Linked DNA regions of Luteolibacter sp. Y139. Each later gene encodes a partner of the first gene's protein in a complex. Links are inferred from orthologs where the notes say so. Each region holds a gene or a part of one and is shown on either strand. Other genes may lie near its edges.

Evidence for each region.
Region 2: the proteins of WKV53_RS16180 (region 1) and WKV53_RS28140 are in contact, whole or in part, in a cryo-EM structure (PDB 8ZAL), measured with the Escherichia coli proteins. The link is inferred for Luteolibacter sp. Y139 from one-to-one orthologs.

The regions. Positions count from the first base shown.
Region 1 is NZ_JBBUKT010000006.1:140,899-144,207, reverse strand. What follows is about bases 180-3,172. They hold WKV53_RS16180 (DHA2 family efflux MFS transporter permease subunit), read right to left. Parts: upstream 2,493-3,172; coding sequence 867-2,492; downstream 180-866. Other genes in these bases: WKV53_RS16175 (TetR/AcrR family transcriptional regulator), read right to left, coding at 2,489-3,127; WKV53_RS16185 (HlyD family secretion protein), read right to left, coding at 180-846. In the rest of the region: more of WKV53_RS16185, read right to left, coding at 1-179; WKV53_RS16170 (PQQ-dependent sugar dehydrogenase), read right to left, coding at 3,207-3,309. UniProt on the Escherichia coli protein: Part of the tripartite efflux system EmrAB-TolC, which confers resistance to antibiotics such as CCCP, FCCP, 2,4-dinitrophenol and nalidixic acid.
Region 2 is NZ_JBBUKT010000019.1:66,594-69,716, reverse strand. Bases 271-3,077 are described here. They hold WKV53_RS28140 (HlyD family secretion protein), read left to right. Parts: upstream 271-1,006; coding sequence 1,007-2,149; downstream 2,150-3,077. Other genes in these bases: WKV53_RS28135 (DHA2 family efflux MFS transporter permease subunit), read left to right, coding at 2,146-3,077; WKV53_RS28145 (DUF8737 domain-containing protein), read left to right, coding at 309-1,001; WKV53_RS28150 (carbonic anhydrase), read left to right, coding at 271-304. Outside these bases: more of WKV53_RS28150, read left to right, coding at 1-270; more of WKV53_RS28135, read left to right, coding at 3,078-3,123. UniProt on the Escherichia coli protein: Part of the tripartite efflux system EmrAB-TolC, which confers resistance to antibiotics such as CCCP, FCCP, 2,4-dinitrophenol and nalidixic acid. EmrA is a drug-binding protein that provides a physical link between EmrB and TolC.

The DNA.
Region 1 (3,309 bases):
ATTGCCAACAATCCAGTAGTCCTCCTCAACGAGCGCATAGAGCGGCTGGCCCTTTTGCACACGGTTGCCGCTTTCGGCGTTCTTGTTCCCCACGCGACCGGCGGCTGGCGCAGTCACGGTCGTAAGTTCGATCTTGCGGCGAGCTTCTTCGATCGCTGCCTTGCCAGCGGCGATGTCGGCCTGCGCGGAAACAACACGAGCCTCGGCGGATTGGATCGAGGACTGCGCTGCTTCTTTCCCGGCCTGGGCCGCCGCAAGCTTCGCTTCACCAGCCGCCACAATCGCTTCGGCCGCGGCCACATCGCTACGGGACACATCCGACTCGGCCTGTGAGATGGCGTGCATGCTGCCGCGGAGGAGCTTGTCATTGCGCTGGTCGGTGCTCTGCGCGAGGTCGAGCTTCGAGCGGCCCTGCAGCACCTCGGCCTCCGCCATCGAGATATTGGCATCGGCCTGCCGGCTGGAAGCCCGCGCCTCGCTGGCAGCCGCCTGCGCTTGCAGCTCGCCGGCCTTCGCCTGCTCCAGCGCCGCGATCGCCTGCTTCTCGAGGATCTCGTATTCCTTGGGATCGATGCGCGCCAGCACCTGGCCGGACTTCACCTCTTCGTTGTCATCGGCCACGACTTCCAGCAACGGCCCTTCGACCCCCGCGGCGATGCGATGAACGCGACCGGTGATGTAGGCATCGTCAGTCTTCTCGGTCGAGAAAGCGAGCTGGGCGGTGTGAACGGACCAGGCAAGGCCGCAGCCTAACAGGGCAAGGACGCCCACCGTGAGCAAGGGCCTGCGTTTCTTCCGCGTCGCGGGATAAGCGACCGCGTCTTCGGGATGGATGGATTCGGACATGTCAGATGTGTTTTGAAATTTCAGTGGGCGGCAGCGGCGGCTTCCTTTGCATCGCCACCAGCCTTCTTGCCGCCTAACAGGAGAATGATTGGCAGGGACACGATGAAGAGCGCGCCCACGCCGATGAAGAGATCGCTGAAGGATACCAGCATTGCCTGGCCGGAGACCACGCGGTCGATCAGCTTCATCGCCTGATCGTGCGCCGCCGTGGCATCCATTCCCTGCGCGGAGAAATGGCTGGTAAGCGCCTGCAGACGATCGACGAAAGCCGGCCGGAATTCCGAGATCCGCTCCACCAGCACCGCACGATGCCCCGCTTCCTGGCGAGCCAGCAGTGTCGTGATCAGCGCCACGCCGATGCTGCTGCCGAGCTGCCGCGTAAGGCTATAGAGCCCCGAACCCGCAGCGATGTCCTTTTTCGCCAAGGGTCCCAGCGTGGCCATGCTCAGCGGCATGAAGATCAGCACGCTGCCCATGCCCCGGATCACCAGCGGCCAGAAGATCTGGGCCGCACCGGTGGAGGGATTGATGTCATGCAGCATGAAGCCAGTCATACTAGTCAGCAGCGCACCAATGGTGATCAGGATCCGCGGAGAGACCTTTCCGCCGATGCGGCCGAACAGCATCATCGTCGCCGCCGAAACCAGCGCGCCCGGCACCAGCAGCATCCCGCTTTGCAAGGCCGTGTAGTGCAGGTAATCCTGCACGAAAATCGGCACCGCGAACATGATCCCGTAGATGCCGATACCCAACAGCGCCGAGTAAATCGTGCCGCCAACCATCGAACGATAGCGCAGCACCCGCAGGTCCACCGCCGGATGCGGCGTCACCAGCTCGCGCCACACGAAAAGGGCAATGCCGATCACGCTGGCAATCGCCGTGGCCACGATCAGTCCGGACGCGAACCAATCCTCCTGCTGCCCTTCCTCCAGCATGATCTGGAAGCTCGCGAGCCCCACCGCAAGCAAGCCGATCCCCCACCAGTCGACGCTACCGCCGCGCTTCAGTTTCTTCTCATCGTCGGCCGGCATGAAGATCCACGCCATCAGCACCGCGAGGATGCCAATCGGCAGATTGATGAAGAAGATCCAGCGCCAACCCATGTTATCCGTGAGCCAACCGCCTAGCACCGGGCCGATGGCAGGGCCCACGATGATGCCCATACCGAAGATCGATTGCGCCAGCGCGCGCTCCTTGTCCGAGAATGCCTCGAACACGATCGACTGTGCCTTGGCTAACAAACCGCCACCGGCAAGCCCCTGCAGCACCCGGGCAAAGATCAGCACACCGAGATTCGGCGCCATACCGCACAGCAGCGAGGCCAGCGTGAAGCCGATCAGCGAGAAGATGAAATAGTTCTTCTTCCCGAAGCGGAAACCCAGCCACGCCGACAGCGGAATGATCACCACGTTCGCGCAGGCATAGCCGGTGGAAACCCACCCTGCCTCCGCCAAGCTCGCGCCGAGATTTCCGCGGATGTCCACAAGCGCCACATTGGTGATGACCGTGTCGATCACCTCCAGGATCGCGCCAAGCGATGCCGTCAGCGAGATCGCCCACTTCAGCACACCCTTGTCCAGCAGCCGCGCCGCGAGCGGCGAAAGCAAGGAAGGGTCCGAACCATAAAGAGCCGCAGGCGCGCTCATGGACGACGCCTCCTTTTCTCCGGCTCTGCCGCGATGCCCCGCGCGAGCGTCTCCACACAAGCCTTCAAATACGTCTCCGGCGGATAGTCCGTCGCCTTCATCGTACCGCAGCGCAGCGCCCCAACGAAGGTCATCGCGATCAATTGATCGACGACAATGACCGGGGTCACGTCATCACGGATCAAGCCAAGTTCCTTCGCCTCGGTCAGCCGGTTCGCGAGTTCCCGCTTCCACGGCTGGAAGATCTCCTTGAGCACCTCCGACTCCTTTTCGCCGAGATTATGCACGTCGCCGACGAGCACCCGGATCAATGCGATGTTCCGCCGCTTCCGCTCGAAATCGGCCGCCGCGAAATCCATCAGCACCTCTTCCACGGTCGCCCCGGTGAGGACGGAAAGTCCCTTCAACTGGACCTCATTCGAAGGAAAGAAGGCGCGCTTCAGCACCTCGGCAAGCAGCCCCTGCTTGCTCTGGAAATTGCGGAACAAGGTGACCTCGTTCACCCCCGCCTCCTTGGCGATCTCCCGCGTCGTGGCACCACTGATGCCGACCCGCGCGAAGACGAGGACCGCAGCATCAAGCAAGCGCTCTGCGGCGGGAGAAAGCGGGGTAATTTCAGTGTTGGCGGGGTGCATGCAAGTGATTACTTGCATCCATCAACCCGACCGACGCCGTTTGCAATCGGAAATCTTCGGAAGAGTAAAATTACGGAGCTTACGAGCCCGGCGTCACCGTCTTCAGAAGGCCCGCGTCGAGGTACTGCCCGCCGCCGTTCTGGTGGCAATGCACGGCCATCACATTCCGACCCGCCTTCAGG
Region 2 (3,123 bases), on another replicon or contig:
GGTATCCCGATCGAATGGTGCCGAGATGGGGGAGGGCTGGAACCTCATAGTGCTGCATCACACCGACTGTGGGATCAATTGTCTGGTCCACTCGCCTGAGATCCTAGCCAAGCACTTCGGCGTGGAGGCCAGCGGCCTTGATGAGCTGGCGATCACCGATCCCTATCGCTCCGTGGCTCTCGACGTGGCCGCGCTGAAGTCAAATCCCCAACTTCCGGCCGGGGTAATCATTACCGGCATGGTTTACGACGTCTCGACCGGAGTGGTCGAGACGGTAGCCACGACGGGTCCTTCCAACCTCTGAGGATATGACAACGACTCTCTTCCTTCTGTTCGTGGCCGCGATGGCGGTCGTCACCGGCTGGTTGATCTGGCGGAGCTTGAGCAATCGCTTTGCGATCATCGCCACCGTCGCCTTGGCCGCGTGGCTGGCCTACGTCGGCTTGATCGGCCATGCTGGTGTCATCCGGAATACCGACATGAAGCTGCCTGGGGTGGTATTCCTCTTCGTTCCGGTGTTGCTCTTCTTGGCCGTCTTCGTGGTGCGGACACTAGGGGGTAATCTCGTAGCGGTGCCGCTCACAGTCTTGATGGCGCTCCAGAGTTCCCGGGTGATCGTCGAGTTGTTCATTCACCAGCTCTGGCTCGACGGGATCGTGCCGAGGATGCTGACGTATTCCGGTGCGAACGTGGACATTTACGTGGGAGCCACGGCACTGATCGTTGCATGGCTTTCCTCCCACTGGGAACGGGGACGACAGCTCGCTGTGATCTGGAATCTGCTCGGATTACTGGCGCTTGCGAACGTCGTGGTCCGTGCCGTTCTGACTGCTCCCGGACCTCTTCACCTGATTCACGCGGAGGTCCCGAACCTGATGATCGGGACCTTTCCTTACATGTTCATCCCCGGACTTTTTGTCCCGCTCGCCGTGGTCCTCCACGTGTCCGCCTTGAGAGCCGCGATTGCGAAGGGAAGCCGGGCAACAACCTCAGCTACCTGAAAGCCATGCATGCCAAATCACTTCCTGTCGTGCCCGAGATCAGTGACCTGCCTCGTGGCAATAATCCAGCGTCTCCGTCGCCGGCACCTGCTACCCGTCGTCGGTTTACTCCGAAGCGCGCACTCCTGATCGCTGCCGCTGCCGTTACGCTCGTCGGTGTTTCCAAGTGGACCCACGACTGGTGGAGAGTGGGCCGTTTCATGGAGGATACCGATGACGCCTATGTCGGTGGCGATGTGATCGTGATCGCGCCCGAGGTCGCCGGCTTCATCCAGCGCGTTGCGGTGGAGGACAATCAGAGGGTCCACACCGGGGATCTTTTGATCCAGATCGATGACCGTGACTATCGTGCGGCGCTAGCCAAGGCCGATGCCGCGGTGGCGGTGCAACAGGCGGTGCTGGAGAATCTGGAGGCCTCCCGCCATCAGCATCTAGCCGTGATTGCCCAGGCCGAGGCCGATGTGAGTTCGGCAGATGCGGAGATCAATCGCAGTCGTGACGATCAGTCCCGGTTGCGTAGCCTGCTGGCTACTCGCGCCATTTCGCTGCAGGATTCCCAGCAAGCCGACGCCGACTACAAGCGAGCCGAAGCCGCGGGGGTGAAGACACGTGCGGCGCTGGATGCGGCACAGCGCTATCTGGCGATCATTGCCACACAGAAGCTGCAGGGCGAGGCGGCACTGCAGCAGGCCATCGCCCAGCGTGAATCCGCGCGGCTGAATCTCGGCTACACGGAGCTGCGTGCACCGGCGGATGGCATCGTGGGAAATCGCAGCGCCCAGGTCGGTGCGTATGCGAGCACGGGCTCACGGCTTATTTCGGTGGTGACGACCCACGGCCTGTGGGTCGATGCGAACTTCAAGGAAAGCCAGATCGCGGAGATGCACGTGGGCTCTCCTGCATCCGTGCGCATCGACTCGGCTCCCGGCCGGATCTTCCATGGCAAGGTGACCAGCATCGCTCCGGCGACTGGTGCACAGTTCAGCGTGTTGCCCCCGGAGAATGCCACCGGGAATTTCACGCGGATCGTGCAGCGCCTGGCGGTGCGTGTGGAGTTGGATGATAAAGACGCTGCTTCATTCCAGCTTCGGCCCGGACTCTCGGCGAAGGTGACGGTGGACACGCGTGAAAGCGGAGGTGAGTCATGAACGCGCCGGCTTCCACTCCATTCCGCATGCGGGACGTGCTGCCCTTCGTGATCATGTGCGTGGGCATGTTCATGGCGCTGCTGGATATCCAGATCGTGGCTTCATCCTTGCAGGATATCGGTGGAGGACTGTCCGCTTCGAGGGATCAGATCGGCTGGGTCCAGACCGCGTATCTGATCGCCGAGATCATCACCATTCCCTTGTCCGGGTGGCTGACGCGGGTGTTCTCGACACGCTGGCTTTTCACGATCTCGGCGGCCGGGTTCACCATCACCAGCCTGCTCTGCGCGCTTGCCTGGAACATCGAGAGCATGATCGCGTTCCGGGTGCTGCAGGGATTTCTCGGGGCATCGATGATTCCCACCGTCTTCACCTCTTCCTTCCACTACTTCCAAGGGCCGCGCCGGGTTTATTCGGCGGCGGTGATTGGCACCATCGCCTCCATTGCTCCGACCTTGGGTCCTGTCATCGGCGGGTGGATCACTGATGCGCTCGACTGGCGGTGGATCTTCTACATCAATCTCGTTCCCGGTGCGGCGGTTGCGATCTCGGTTCCCTTCCTAGTGAAGATCGACAAGCCGGATCTCTCGCTGCTCAAGCAAGCGGATTACCTCGGGATTGCGCTGATGGCGGTCTTCCTGGGGAGCCTCCAGTATGTTCTGGAAGAGGGCGCGCGCTGGAACTGGTTCGATGACGAGACGATCACGATCTTCGCGGTGATCGCGGCGGTGACGGGCGTGTTGTTCGTGATTCGCTGCCTACGCTTCGCGCATCCGGTGGTGGATCTGAGGGCTTTCGGAAACCGGAATTTCCTGCTCGGCTGTATCCTGTCTTTCATCACCGGCGTTGGTATCTTCGCGACGGTTTACCTCACACCTCTCTTCCTCGGATACGTTCGCGGCTACAGTGCCTGGCAGGTGGGGATCGCGGTTGCTTCAACGGGTGCGGCCTCGCTGATTGGCACGGTGTTTTAT